One region of the Paenibacillus apis genome, then DNA from elsewhere that is predicted to be linked to it. Evidence: a T-box and tRNA genes for the amino acid it is inferred to sense, from the RefSeq annotation. Region 1 holds a T-box; the other holds one or more tRNA genes.
What was found. The T-box of region 1 lies ahead of KI362_RS16795 (valine--tRNA ligase). A T-box ahead of a tRNA ligase gene usually reads a tRNA of that ligase, here a tRNA-Val.
Positions count from the first base shown of each region.

Region 2: it has a tRNA-Val gene. The T-box ahead of KI362_RS16795 (valine--tRNA ligase) is inferred to sense a tRNA for this amino acid. The anticodon was not compared.

Region 1 is NZ_BORS01000011.1:171,743-179,450, forward strand. Features, by position in the region: gene hemB (porphobilinogen synthase) at 1-307, shown strand, start outside; gene hemL (glutamate-1-semialdehyde 2,1-aminomutase) at 328-1,629, shown strand; gene KI362_RS16785 (RluA family pseudouridine synthase) at 1,626-2,537, shown strand; gene KI362_RS16790 (LysM peptidoglycan-binding domain-containing protein) at 2,653-3,987, shown strand; T-box leader at 4,311-4,602, shown strand; gene KI362_RS16795 (valine--tRNA ligase) at 4,654-7,335, shown strand; gene KI362_RS16800 (bifunctional folylpolyglutamate synthase/dihydrofolate synthase) at 7,348-7,708, shown strand, end outside.
Region 2 is NZ_BORS01000001.1:483,805-491,512, reverse strand. Features, by position in the region: gene KI362_RS02165 (aminotransferase class I/II-fold pyridoxal phosphate-dependent enzyme) at 150-1,625, shown strand; gene KI362_RS02160 (DUF1292 domain-containing protein) at 1,691-2,014, opposite strand; gene KI362_RS02155 (copper amine oxidase) at 2,105-2,659, opposite strand; gene KI362_RS02150 (MBL fold metallo-hydrolase) at 2,809-3,543, shown strand; gene KI362_RS02145 (DUF3892 domain-containing protein) at 3,605-3,850, opposite strand; gene KI362_RS02140 (GNAT family N-acetyltransferase) at 4,162-4,605, opposite strand; gene KI362_RS02135 (hypothetical protein) at 4,834-5,040, opposite strand; gene KI362_RS02130 (hypothetical protein) at 5,203-5,391, opposite strand; tRNA gene KI362_RS02125 (tRNA-Val) at 5,547-5,619, shown strand; gene KI362_RS02120 (hypothetical protein) at 5,983-6,309, shown strand; gene KI362_RS02115 (polysaccharide deacetylase family protein) at 6,494-7,261, shown strand; gene KI362_RS02110 (hypothetical protein) at 7,288-7,479, shown strand; gene KI362_RS02105 (PIG-L deacetylase family protein) at 7,613-7,708, opposite strand, start outside.

The sequences.
Region 1 (7,708 bases):
CAATGTGCGCGAGGCACTGCGTGAAGCGGAATCGGATGTATTGGAAGGCGCAGATATGCTGATGGTGAAGCCTGCTATGGCTTTCCTGGATATTGTCCGCCTGCTTAGAGACCAGTTCGACCTGCCAATCGTAGCTTACAATGTGAGCGGAGAGTATTCCATGGTCAAGGCGGCTGCCCAGCAAGGCTGGATCTCTGAACGGGCCATCGTGACGGAGATATTGTTAGGGATGAAGCGCGCGGGAGCCGATATTATCATTACTTATTTTGCGAAGGATGCGGCGCGCTGGTTACGGGAAGGAAAATAAGGGGAACAGGAGCTGAGCTTATGAGCGGAAATTTAGGACGGCATCGTGATGAGCATTCGCGTCAGGCATTTGAGCAGGCAAAAAAGGTTTTGCCCGGTGGAGTCAACAGCCCGGTGCGGGCATTCAAGTCGGTGGGACTAACCCCGATCTATCTGGATCATGGTGCAGGCTCCAGAGTATTTGATATTGACGGTAACCAATATATTGATTATGTAGGCTCATGGGGTCCTTTAATTATGGGACATGCCCATCCTGAGGTCGTCTCGGCCTTGCAGGAAACAGCGTCCAAAGGCACTAGCTTCGGTGCGCCAACCCTGCTGGAGACGAAAATGGCCGAATTGGTGGCCGAGCGGGTACCGTCTATTGATATTGTGCGGATGGTTAACTCCGGGACGGAAGCAACGATGAGTGCGATCCGGCTGGCTCGAGGTTACACGGGACGAAGCAAAATTATGAAATTTGAAGGCTCCTATCACGGTCATGCGGACAGTCTATTGATCAAGGCGGGTTCAGGCGTCGCGACGCTGGGCCTTCCGGATAGTCCCGGCGTTCCTGAGGGCGTTGCGGCTAATACGATTGCCGTTCCTTATAATGATCTTGCTTCGGTACAGCTTGCCTTTGAGCGTTTTGGTGATGAAATTGCCGGGGTTATCGTGGAGCCTGTCGCAGGCAACATGGGCGTGGTGCCTCCGCTCCCAGGCTTCTTGGAAGGGCTTCGTGAGATTACAACCCGTTATGGAAGCCTTCTGATCTTTGACGAGGTGATGACCGGGTTCCGGGTACATATTCATTGTGCTCAAGGGCGTTATGGAGTCACTCCTGATTTGACCTGTCTGGGAAAAGTAATCGGGGGCGGACTGCCTGTAGGAGCGTATGGCGGCAAACGGGAAATTATGGAGCAAATTGCACCGACAGGGCCGATCTATCAAGCGGGAACGCTTAGCGGTAACCCGCTTGCGATGACTGCCGGATATACGACCTTATCCTTGCTCACGCCGGAGGTCTATGATCAGTTGGAGCGTTTGTCGGCAAGATTGGAAGAGGGCTTCACGGTGAATGCGAGGGAAGCGGGCATTCCATGCCGAATTAATCGGGTAGGCTCGATGGTATGTCCATTCTTCACCTCGGACGAGGTTGTGAATTATGATACGGCCAAGAGCAGCGATCTGGAGCTGTTCCGCCGGTATTTTGCAGCGATGGTCACAGAAGGGATTAATATTGCTCCTTCTCAGTTTGAAGGGATGTTCGTATCCGGAGTCCATACCGAAGAGGATATTGAAGCCACGATCGAAGCACATCGCCGTGCGCTTAGAGCGCTGTGAGCCGTCTGCGCAAACCGGGGATCAGGCGGGGGGAATGGCTGGAGCTGATGCCTGGCAAGCTTCCTGCCCGCGAAGAGGGGGGCCGCATGAGTGCGGCCCTTCTGTGGTTGGAAGAGGAGTATGGACTGAACCGGAAGTGGCTCGCTTCCTTAGAAGCTGCCGGTGGAATCAAGCTTGCGGGCGACCGGCTTCGTATACATGGCTTTCCTCCTAAGATTTCTCAATATCCTCCTGCCCTTGAACCGGTGGAGGTTCTATATGAGGATGATTACTGCCTTGTGGTCCACAAGCCGCAGGGGATCAAGGTGCATTCGGACGGAGTAAGCCGAGAGCCGGCATTATCTAATCTCGTGTCCGGTCTTTATTCCGGCCGCGGAGAGTTGGTTGCTCCCGAGCATGTTCACCGCTTGGATGAACACACCTCAGGGCCGGTCCTGTATGCCAAGAATGAGCTGGCACGGCGGCAGCTTGAGACGGCTATGGAGGAAAAAAGAATCGGACGCATCTATGTTGCTCTGGTTGATGGAATAGTCCCAGCTTCACTGCGGCTCATTGATGAGCCGATCGGACGAGATCGCCATCATGCTTCCAGGAGGAGAGTATCTCCTACAGGAAAAAAGGCAGTTACCCGGGTTGAATTAGTGGAGACCCATCCTGCTTCAAGTCTTGTAAGACTTACGCTGGAGACGGGGAGAACCCACCAAATCCGGGTCCATATGAGCTATATGGGACATCCGCTGCTAGGCGATGCGTTATATGGCGGCAGCCTGCGATATCTGAAGCATCAGGCCTTGCATGGGGAGAGCTTGTCCTTTCCTCATCCGATGACGGGTGAACTGGTCGTTGTATCCGATCCTTGGCCGGCAGCCTGGGAGGGAATCCTAGCCAAGCTGAGATCGGCAGAATAAAAAGGAGTCATGCACTCCCTTTTTAAGCATATAGATAAAATCGAGCGATGATTTGGACCCGTGCACTTACCGGATACAAAATCATGTTTGGATATGCTGAAGGGAGGGAATTATTTTGGCCGATCAATCCTACGGTCTGAGGTTTGATATTTATGAACGCGTACACCTGGGAGAGAACGTTGCCGGCATTGAAGAGCTGGAGGAAATGGAGCTGGTTCCTAGAATCCAGGTTATTCCCGGAGAGGACTATGCTTCGCTGCGCGGGCATTTGCTCCTGTCGGGCGTATACAGCGGCGGAGAAGGCACACATCAACTGGAGCATTGGATTCCGGTTGAAATTACGATACCGCTGAGCCGGGTTGGCAAGCTGGAGGACATTGCCGTCGAGATCGACAATTTCGATGTCGATCTGCTTAGCTCAAAAAGCTTAAACATAACCGGTGTTCTCTCATTGCACGGCGTAGAGTCTGCGTCACGGGATGACAGCAGTGATGAGTGGAAGGAACGCGAATTCACAGCTGCCTATGAGCCTGCTGCAGATGTTAATGAGCAGGCGGTTCAGGAATCGTTGACCGATTGGGGCAGCGGATTTCAATCGGGAGAACTGGAGCGCAGCTATACGGAGCATTTCCGGAATTGGGAACAGGAGGCGCAGCAGACACAGCCAGGTCAGGACGAGCAGGCTTCCCCGTTATCATGGAATGACGAGGAATCGCCTCTGTTTAGCCGGGCTGATTTTGCGGACAAGAAGGCAGCCTCTGCTTCAAGCTGGAACGAGCAGGAGACGGATGAGGATGATGATCGGGAGATTGCGCAAGAGGTCGAGCTGGAATTTCATCCGTTGACGCCAGCTAGTGACCCGACCGATGAAAGTCCCCAGGAGCATTTGGACAGGGAGAGAGAGCTGCAGACGCAACCTGCTTTGTCTGATAACGAGCCGGAGAGCGAGCCTGTGATGGCTTATGTAGAACCTATTCAAGAGGAAGCTCCTGCCCCGATTCATGAGGCGCTTCCTAACGAGGAACTGGACTTGGAGCCCGAAATAGAAGAGAACGCAGCCCCGGCACAAGAAGAGAAGAAGGAAATGAAAATTGCTCTTGGCAGCAAAAAACCGGAAAAATCTGCGAACGAAGGGCACTTCGGGCTGAGCAAGCTGCTGAAGGGGAAACGCCAGACGGCAGAGGAAATACCGAGTGAGCAGGCACTGGCTGAGCTGAACTCTTTGGCTGATGAAGGAATTTTAGAGGAAGAAATAAGATGGAAAAACCTGTTCATCAGAAATGTTGAAGAACAGACGCCTTTCCGCAAAGTGAAGCTGGTTATCGTGCAGCGGGAGGAGACGCTGGACGAGATCGCAGACCGATATCAGCTTAGCTCCCGTGAATTGCAACTATACAACAGACTCTCGGAAAATCACCTTGCCGAGGGACAGGTGCTGTATATTCCATAGGGTAATGGGGTCGTGCCATAGCGCACGACCTTTTTGCTGTTATGGACCCAATGATTCTGCGTGCTGGGGGCAACGTATGAAGTGTGCTTACGATCGCTGTTGCTCGCGGATTTCTCTTATTGTAATAAGTTCTGACAAGGAAGAAATCCACTCGCAAAGGCGACCACTCCGAGCGTATGCTCTCGATGCAGCTTTCTTTCAGAAAGCTTTTACTGCACCAACCTTCACACTTATACCCTTTAAGTCCATTTTTTCCAATCCAGGTTGACTACCGTATGTATTCAGGATATTATGATAAAGATAAATATTGGATAACATATAAGGCAATGACTTGGATTGGGAGGAGTAGGCAGTAAGCCCTTCAGAGAGCGGATGGATGTGCTGGGAATATCCGCAGGATGCTGCTGGCCGAAGTCGCCCGGGAGTCGCCCGTTTCACCCGCAGCATGAATGGCTGCGAATAGAATGGGCCGGATCGCACCCGTTACGTGTATGAGTGTTACGGATACGCTTCCGGTATTTCTATGATTGCCTGAGGGCATGAACAGGAATCTCTAGGGATGCGTTGCTGTAAAACAAAGGTGGTACCGCGAAAGCAAAGCCTTTCGTCCTTTGAGACGAAGGGCTTTTTTTGTATTATTAATTTTGTTGACGGAGGCTTGGAAACATGTCAGATCAAAATCATCAATCATCTCAATCGATGTCGGCCGACATGCCGACGACCTATGATCCGAAAGCCGCAGAACAGAAATGGTACCGGTACTGGATGGAGGGCGGTTTTTTCAAGGCGGGTCAACGGCCGGATGCAGAACCATATACAATCGTGATCCCTCCGCCGAATGTTACCGGCATACTTCATATGGGGCATGCGCTTGATTTTACCTTGCAGGATATTCTGATCCGCACTAAGCGGATGCAGGGCTATGACGCGCTTTGGCTCCCGGGTTCAGACCATGCGGGAATTGCCACGCAGACGAAGGTGGAGCAGAAGCTGCGCGAGCAGGGCGTGACTCGTTATGATCTGGGCCGTGAAGCATTCCTGGAGAAGGTGTGGGAATGGAAGGAGCTTTACGCAAATACAATCCATGAACAATGGGAGAAAATGGGTTTTTCATTGGACTACTCCCGCGAACGCTTTACTTTGGATGAAGGATTATCCGAAGCTGTACGGGAGGTGTTTGTTAAGCTGTATGAGAAGGGTCTGATCTACCGCGGAAAATACATCATTAACTGGGATCCGGCGGCGCGGACAGCCTTGTCGGATATTGAAGTTGAATATAAAGAAGTGAATGGTCACCTGTACCATTTACAGTATCCGCTAAAGGACGGCAGCGGCTCCATTACGGTAGCTACAACCCGGCCGGAGACCATGCTTGGGGATACCGCGGTTGCTGTTCATCCGAAGGATGAACGTTATCAAGACCTGATTGGTAGAATGCTGGTACTGCCTTTGACCGGACGCGAAATCCCGATTATCGCGGATGATTATGTCGAGAAGGAGTTCGGAAGCGGTGCGGTAAAGATTACGCCAGCTCATGATCCGAATGACTTTGAGGTTGGGTTGCGTCATAACTTGCCCCAAATCACTGTGATGGATGAAAGCGGAACGATGAACGAGGAAGCCGGCAAGTATCAAGGTCTGGACCGTAGCGAGTGCCGCAAGCAAATCGTCAAGGATTTGCAAGAGCAGGGCGTGCTGATTAAAATCGAGGATCATGTGCATCAAGTAGGCCATAGCGAGCGTACGGGAGCAGTAGTAGAACCCTATCTTTCGACACAGTGGTTTGTAAAAATGCAGCCGCTGGCGGAAACAGCTATCGATGCTCAAAAATCAGGCAAGGGTGTAAAATTCGTCCCAGACCGGTTTGAGAAAACCTATTTGCATTGGATTGAAAATGTTCGCGACTGGTGTATTTCCCGTCAATTGTGGTGGGGCCACCGGATTCCTGCCTGGTATTGCGATGCGACAGGTGAAATGGTCGTTGCGCGCAGTGAGGAAGAAGCTCGCGCCAAGCTGGGACGCGATGATCTGAGACAGGATGAGGATGTGCTTGACACCTGGTTCAGCTCTGCGCTCTGGCCGTTCTCAACGCTGGGCTGGCCAAATGAAAGCGCCGAGGATTTCAAGCGTTATTTTCCAACAAATGTGCTCGTAACGGGGTATGATATTATTCCGTTCTGGGTATCACGGATGATCTTTACTGGGCTTGAATTCACACAGCAGATTCCATTTAAGGATGCTCTTATTCACGGGTTAACCAGGGATAGTGAAGGACGCAAGATGTCCAAATCCCTCGGCAACGGCGTGGATCCGCTTGAAGTGATCGACAAATATGGCGCTGACGCGATGCGTTATATGGTTTCAACCAGCAGCACACCAGGACAGGACCTGCGCTTCCATTGGGAACGCGTGGAGCAAGCCCGCAACTTTGCGAACAAGATCTGGAATGCTTCCCGTTTTGCCTTGATGAACCTTGAAGGCGTGACTATAGAGGATATTGATATCACGGGTGATTTGACGACAGCGGATCGCTGGATTCTTCACCGTATGAATGAGACAGCACGGGAGATTACCCGTCTGATTGATGCATATGAGTTCGGAGAAACCGGACGTCAGTTATATAACTTCATCTGGGACGATCTGTGTGATTGGTATATTGAATTTGCTAAGCTCTCGCTGTATGGTGAAGATGCGGCGGCAAAAAAGAAAACCCAGTCCGTACTCGCCTATGTACTGGATCGGACCCTTCGCATGATTCACCCGTTCATGCCGTTTATTTCCGAGGAAATATGGCAGCATTTGCCGCATTCTGGCGATACGATCACTTTGGCCGAATGGCCGAAGTATGATCCGGTCTTTGAAGCTCCGCAGGCTGTAAAGGAAATGGGGCTGCTTATGGACATCATTCGTGCTGTTCGGAATATTCGGGCTGAAGTGAACGTGCCGATGAGCAAAAAGATCGATCTTCTGGTTAAGCCAGTTTCAGCAGAAGAACTGCGTATCGTGGAGAATAACGCACACTACATCCGCCGCTTCTGTAATACGTCGGATTTTGGAGCTTCTCTGGATACGGTGGTTCCGGATAAAGCCATGACCGCTGTGGTGTCCGGTGCTGAATTGTATCTGCCGCTGGCGGGACTGATCGATATCAGCCAGGAAATTGCCCGTTTGGAAAAGGAAGCGGAACATCTGAACAAGGAAGTTGAACGGGTAGAGAAGAAGCTTGCCAATGAAGGATTTGTCTCCAAAGCGCCTGCTAAGGTGATTGAAGAGGAACGTGCCAAAATGGCGGATTATTCTTCAAAGCGTGATATCGTTCTTGCCCGGATCTCTGAGCTGAAGGGATAGCAGGTGACAGATATGGAGGCAAGCAATCAGAAAATCGAAGCAGCACTGCATAGCTATAGCGAGGCTGTTAACTGGATTAACGGACTGATCCCCTTCGGGGTCCGTCCGGGCCTGGAACGAATTGAGCTGTTGATGGAACGGCTGGGCAATCCTCATCGCAGACTCAAATTCATTCATGTGGCCGGGACGAATGGCAAGGGTTCTACCTGTGCCTTTTTAACGAAAGTTTTGCTGGAGTGCGGATACCATACAGGGACATTCACTTCCCCCTATATTACCAAGTTCACAAACCGGTTTCAGTATGATGGAATGGATATTCCGGAAGAGACGCTTCTGGCTCTATCCAACCGTCTGCTGCCTCTCGTAAAGGAAA
Region 2 (7,708 bases), on a different contig from region 1:
TATTATTTCCTCTCCAAGCTTCTTAATAACCCTGGGTACTGTCCAGTGATATCCAACACGGCTTTCGCCCAAAACTTCGCTTGCATTCCGGGCCCATTTTGCTATACTCAAGCTTGTTGAAAATTTACTTGAAAGGCAGGGACGGCTCTATGGATCATCAAAGAACGCCGCTATTTTCCGCGCTGAAGCAGCACGCTGCTGCTGGTCCCGTACAGTTTCATATTCCCGGGCACAAAAAAGGGCTCGGAACCGATACCGAATTCCGTGAATTTATCGGCGATAACGCCCTTGCTATCGATTTGATCAATATTGCTCCGCTTGATGATCTTCATCAGCCGACCGGAGTTATTGAAGAAGCACAACAGCTCGCTGCCGATGCTTTCGGCGCTGACTATACCTTTTTCTCCATTCAGGGGACAAGCGGGGCCATCATGACTATGGTCATGTCTGTCTGCTCTCCCGGGGACAAGATTATCGTCCCGCGAAATGTCCATAAGTCCGTCATGTCGGCTATTATTTTCGCCGGGGCCAAGCCTGTATTCGTATCTCCGGCTCAGGACGAGAATCTTGGAATCGATCATGGGATTACTACCTCCTCGGTTCGCCGTGCCTTGGAGCGGCATCCTGATGCGAAGGCAGTGCTTGTTATCAACCCGACTTATTTCGGCGTATGTGCTCATTTGCAGGAAATTGTTGAGCTAGCACACAGCTTCCATGTGCCTGTTCTCGTAGACGAGGCGCATGGCGTGCATATTCATTTCCATGAGGAGCTGCCCATGTCTGCAATGGAGGCCGGGGCTGATCTCGCGGCAACCAGCGTGCATAAGCTTGGCGGGTCTATGACCCAGAGCTCCGTGCTTAATCTGAACGCCAAGAACGGTTACATCAACCCTCAGCGCGTGCAGACGATTATCAGCATGCTGACTACAACTTCGACTTCCTATGTGCTGCTGGCCTCGCTCGATGCGGCCCGGAGAAACCTCGCCCTTCATGGGCATGAGATGATCCAGGAGACGCTTGCGCTTGCCCATGATCTGCGAAGTAAAATCAATGAAATTCCCGGCCTGTACAGCTTCGGGCGTGAAATTCTGGGGGGCGAGGCCACCTTTGATCTGGATCCGACCAAGGTAACGATTCATGTTCGGCACCTTGGAATTACCGGCTATGAGACAGAGAACTGGCTGCGTGAGCATTACCGGATCGAAGTCGAGCTTAGCGACATGTATAATATTCTCTGTATCATTACCCCTGGAGACACGAAGGAATCGGTGGATACCTTGCTTGCAGCCCTGCGGGAATTGTCAGAGACTTACTATAAAGAGAACAATGCAAACGAATTGGTGGTCAAAATCCCGGAGATTCCGCATCTCTCACTGATCCCTCGGGACGCCTTCTATGCGGATACCGAGGTTATTCCGTTTAAGGAGTCTGCAGGCCGGATTATTGCGGAGTTCATCTATGTCTACCCGCCGGGAATTCCGATCCTGCTGCCGGGCGAGGTAATCTCCCAGAGCCACATTGACTATATCGTCGATCATGTAGAGGTCGGGCTGCCGGTCAAAGGACCGGAGGATCGTTACATTAATCAGGTAAAGGTCATCGTTGAAGCAAATCCGATTTTCTAAAAGAGAAAAAAAGAAGCTCCCTTTGCGGGAGCTTCTTCTGTATATAACCAATGGAGGTTTGCAGCCTATTCTTGAGATTGAACCAATTCATTATAGGCTTCTTCGACCTGCTTCCATTCCGCTTCGTCTTCGATATTGTAGAGCACCATTTCTTCGTTCTCTTCTTCCATCCGAAGAATAATGCCGTCTGCACCAGGATTGTTACGCTCAAGCAGCAATGCATAGAGCTTCTCGCCCACGTCGAAGGTTTCGACAAGAACCATCTCAACATCCTTGCCTTCTTCGTCTGTCAGCGTTAATACAAATTCCTCATGCTCGTGCTCATGGTCATGATCATGTCCGCAGCCGCAAGCGTCGCCATGCGCGTGATCGTGATTGTGATCGCTCATTCAAATACCTCGCTTTGATTTATTGGATAGTTAACCTGCCGGTTTCTCTCGTATCGTAACATTTTCAAAGAAAGAGGTCAATTTGAAGCCTTATTTGAGCACATTGATGCTCTTCTCGGAGACGAGGACAAAATCTGCGCCATCCGCAGGCTTCATATAAAAACCAACGGTGTATTTACCTGAGCTTTTAAAATCATACGTGTAATCTTCCGTGCGGAACCAAAAGTTATCCTTTTGATCCTTAATCTCGCTGCTTTGAATCACTTTCGAGCTGCCATCCGGCGACGTAATCGATACACGGACCTCGGAAATATTGGCGCTCAGATTATCAATTTGGGAGAAGACATTGAACTTCAGTTTCCCGGTTTTCTTAATTTCACCAAATACGGTATCATCCGCAAACAGGAACATGTGCACATTAGGTTTATTATAGGTTACTGTCTTGGAGCCCTCATCATATTTAACCAGTCCTTCAAGCTGACGAACCGGAACATAGGTCTTTCCATCAATCACATAACCGCCTTCCTCCAGCTCGCTTCCATTTAATAGAAGCTTCACTTTCTGGGAAGCCGAATCCGCAAACAGCAGCGATCCTCCCATTAAGGAGAAAGCAACGACTAGAATTGCAACTCTTCTCCATTTCATTATTCAAAACCTCCAATTGGTTTAATTCATGTTGATGTAAATGTATACTCTATAAGAGAAGGCAAGTTGCGCTATTTTCACGAAAGAAAAGAAGATTTTTAACTTAAAATGCCGTATTTATTATTGTCCCGATAAAGGAGGAAGGTAAATTGGCGCTTCATTTACAAATGCTGGGCACGGGCGGCGCTTTCGCTAAGGCTTATTATAATAATAACGCGTTGCTCTCAACAGATGATTTCACCTTACTGATCGACTGCGGGATTACAGCTCCGATGGCCATGCATCAGCTTGGGGTCACCCCGGAGAATATAGATGCGCTGCTCGTCACTCATATTCACGGCGATCACGTCGGCGGTCTGGAGGAATTTGCGTTCCGGATGAAGTACGGCGCAGGGCGCAAGCCGGTGCTTTATGTGGCGGAGGCTTTGGCCGGCCCCCTATGGGACCATACGTTAAAAGGAGGACTCGGGCAAGACGGGATAACCTGTCTTGAGGATGTTTTTGATGTTCGCTTGCTGAGGGAAGGAGTTCCATGCAAAATCGCTGAGGGCTTGAAGGTGGAATTGATCCGGACTCCTCATATCCCGGGAAAACCAAGCTTCTCCCTCTACATCAACGAGGAAATCTTCTATAGTGCAGATATGATATTCCAGCCCAAGCTCCTGCAACAGCTTGTTGACGAGAGGGGCTGCCGCAAGATCCTGCATGAGGTTCAGCTTACAGGCTCCGGTGAAGTCCACACCACGCTGTCCGAACTGCTTTCGCTTCCCCGGAAGCTGCGGGCGATGATCTCGCTCATGCACTACGGGGATGAGATGGAGTCATTTAACGGTCAGACCGGAGAGATGGACTTCCTACGCCAGCATAAACTCTATACGCTCTAAGCACAATACAGGAAAGGCCGCCTCCGAAGATCCATCATTTTCGGGAGCGGCCTTGTGCGTGCTATTCAGTTTCGAATCCTGGCAGAGAATCCAGGTTGTTAGACGGATCTCCATCGGCATCGCCCCGAATATACAACTCGCCGTCTCTTCCTTTAAAGAGATTCACACCCGCAATGGCCCCGGCCTGAACCTCCTGCTTAGCCTGCTCATAATCCAGAATGCGGCCGCTTGATGTCTTGAATGCTTTAAGATCACCGTCGCCGTTTTTTTGAACTGCGATGAAGGTTTCTCTCGAATCGAGTGCCATGACGAACTCATCTCCTCCGTATTATTTCCCTCTGGGGATCTGGGGATAGAGATAGTATGCCCTGCCTTTCAAAGAAACATGACCCCTCGTATAATGCGAGTTCAAAAAGTCAGCTTTTCAGCACCGAGAAGGTTGCGAGAACCCAAAGAAGGAGGCACGGAGTGTAGGCAGAACCTACATGAGCAAAATGCTTCCAAAGGAAGCATACCTCGTAAGCATCCGCTTGGACTTCGAGGGTAAACGCAAGAATCGATGTCGAATCAACCCCTTGGAACACTTCGTGATCAAAAGATGACTTTTTGAACAACTTCTTATAAGGACTTGGTCATCCGTACATGAGGAATTCCCGCATCATCGAACGGTTCCGTCGAAATCGTCTCATAGCCCAGCTTCGTATAGAATGCTTCTGCCTGACATTGAGCATCAAGCACGGACTTGGTTAGTCCGAGTTCACGGGCCAACGCCTCCATGCCGAGCAGAAGTACACTTCCTATTCCGTGGGAGCGATATTCCTTACGCACAGCAATCCGCTGCATTTTGGCGGCATTATCGACATAATAGATCAATCTGCCGGTTGCAGCAGGCTCGCCGCCGACTTCAACAAGAACATGATGCACCTGATCTCCAATCACATCATATTCATCGATCTCCAGATCCACCGGCACCTTCTGCTCTATCACGAATACCTCTTTGCGAATCTCCAGGCATTCCTTTAATTGTATATCGTTCTCTACGTGAATGATGACTGCTGCCATAGCTGTGCCTCCGCCTCCTTTACATCGTAGCATTATACAAAAAAAGTATTATCGTGTATAGTTGGGACAGAAAAAGACCATGCAGTGAAGGAGCCGATCTTCGTGGGTATAACAATTGCCGCCTCTATTGTCATCGCGATTCTTCTCATCTCATCAATGTTCTATGTAACGAAAAAGGGCTACTCCCGCAACTGGGACGAGGAGCAGGAGTAGCCGATTGTCCCCGGGTTACGGATAGATCGGTACACCCGGATAGACCTCCTTCAGCACCTCTTGCGGGTACACCTCATCCGCCAGCGCCGGCACCAGCCACCAAGGCTCACTTTGCTGGCGCTCCAATGTAGCCTGGCTGGCCGTGAAGGTGCAGCCTGTGGTCAATATAGACATCACTAAGAGCCCAGCCGCAAGCACGCTTATCTTTTTCCAGATCGTCATAAGTCGAATATCCTCCCTCTACATCTGTCTGTCCAGTATTGCCATGGAAGAGAGGGTTATACCGCCTTGAAGCGGACACATGCAAAACAACCCCGGATATAGATATATCCGGAGCTGGGGATGGATCAGTGTTATTATGGTAAATCCGCATTCATTAAGACATTAAGAATCCGAGGGCGGTTCCTTTGTCTTGTCCTTGTCCTGTTTTGAAAAACCAGCTTCGAATGCAACTCCCAAAGCCACGCCTAAAGCTATTCCTATAGCAATATTGTCAAAAACGATCCAATAAAGCACGCCAAAGCTTATTCCCATAGCTATGCCTGATCCGGTCGATGAGCTCTTCTTCTTCAAAATTGCACCTCCTGCTGTTTCTTACTATTTACGAGTTAAGGAAAGGAGGGTTCCATTCTACTGTTCTGACACTCTGTGGGTTTGTATGTCTGTGGGTTTGTATTGACATTCCTCTTGGTCCCTGATATTATCTATTTTATCTTCACTATACAAACGATCTGCTAGCTCAGCTGGGAGAGCACCATCTTGACAGGGTGGGGGTCAGTGGTTCGAGCCCACTGCAGATCATACAGAAAAACCCTTGTATATCAAGGGTTTTTTGCTTTTTATGGGCAATGTGATGTGCTTAAATAAGCCCCGCAATATGAAATTGGTGCCGGATTGGTGCCCTTTATTTAACTAAAGTGTCCGTTGTCTTACCTTGGCTTCTTATTGCATCCTGCTTAATAGGAACCCACGCCGCATATTTCACTTTCGATCCTTTCCGTTGCTAACTCCAATGACGAATTCCAAGGGTTCTTCTTGACATTCTTATCCTTACTTACGGTCATACTAGATTCCTCCTATATTTTCCTTGAACGGACCATTTCTCTGTAGAAATGAATGAATGTATTTGTTACAATGTCATCATAAAGACAAGGAGCGGGACTTATGGATAATAAACAATTTGAAATCATAAATCAGCAATTTGAGAAAATGAACTCTCGCCTAGATAGTGTTGACCAACATCTCAGCCGTGTTGACCAACATCTCAGCCGTGTTGACCAACATCTCAGCCGTGTTGACGAACGTCTCAGCCATGTTGACGAACGTCTCAGCCGTATTGAAGAAGATCAGCACTTAATTAAAAGAGCAGTGTTAGATACGAATGAACGGGTAATGAAAATGGAATCCGTCCTAGAGAATCAACATAGAATCATTGAACTGCTTTCTACACGTTCTATCCAGCAAGAAGCTGAATTGAAAAGAATTAAGTAAATCGATCCGGTGCCGGTGCATCGGATTTTCTTTTTATGCACCTTATTCTGGACCTCTTACAGGCGATACCACATAGCTCCTGCCATGCATGGATTCCCCCTCCTTGCTGCACAATAGTTGAACGGACATCCTGCATCCGACCCGGATGCCAATCAATGTAAAGTGCAATGGAGGAACTTTATTGATGAGACTCAAGACTGCAAGCTGTATAGCCTTATGCCTGTCGTTTACGTTTTTGATCCAATCGGTACCAACGGATGCCGCCCCGGCAGCCAATCTGAGGGGCAGAGAATATTATGAGGAGCGCGGTGATATCGTCTGGGAGGTTCCCACGGAAGAGAAATATATCGCCCTGACCTTCGATGACGGTCCCGATGAGAAGCAAACGCTGCTCATTCTGGATTTGCTTAGCCAATATCATGCCAAGGCTACGTTCTTTGTGGTCGGCGACCGGGTGGAACGATATCCCGAAATTGTTCGCAGGGAACTTGCGGAAGGCCACGAGGTGGCAAATCACTCATATACTCATCCGGCATTCCAGCGTCTGTCAAGCGGGTCTATGGAGGAGGAATTAAATCGTACTCAGGAAGCGGTCTTCAAGGCAACAGGGACAAGACCGATCTTATTTCGCCCGCCCGGAGGTTACTACAATGAGCGCCTGATTTCCCTTTCAAAGCTGCATCATCTTCAAATGGTCTTGTGGTCCTGGCATCAGGACACAAAAGATTGGCGCTCACCGGGCGTGCAAGTCATCGCAAACAAGGTGCTTGATAATGCACGAAGCGGCGACATCGTGCTTATGCATGATTTTGTGCATAGGAGCTCCCAGACTTACGAGGCCTTGCGGATCATTCTGCCTGAGCTGGAGCGTCGAGGATACTCCCTGGTGACAGTGTCCGAGCTGCTTTCGCATAAAGTCGCCCCGAAGAACCACATCAAGGTAAGCTACTAATCATCCTGAAAAAGGAGTTATACACTATGGATAGCCATGCTTCTTCAAAATCCTCTAAGCAAATTAAGAAGGAAACAGAATTGGGCCCCGGTGTTGATTCTATTCCCACGCCCAAACAGCCGTTATCTTCTACAGATGGCCCGGAAGATATTGTGGGTGCGCTCATGAATGGGGATGCAGACTCGCAGCAGCCAGTTAAATCCTCAGAGAAAAACTAAAGAGCCGATTCATCCCTCTTACCAACATATGAAGAGCCGCATACACGTGGAGCAATCTGTCTCCTGAACGTGCATGCGGCCCTTCTTTTGTTAGGTGTATGAATACTGTCGCTTCTTTCTTTTTACGAAAAACTCAGTTCAGATCCTCACCAGCTTCCAGCCCATCAAACACGCTTTTCTCAGGCATTGACTTAGCAGACGGGTGACGCTCCCAGACCAGCTCAAAGGT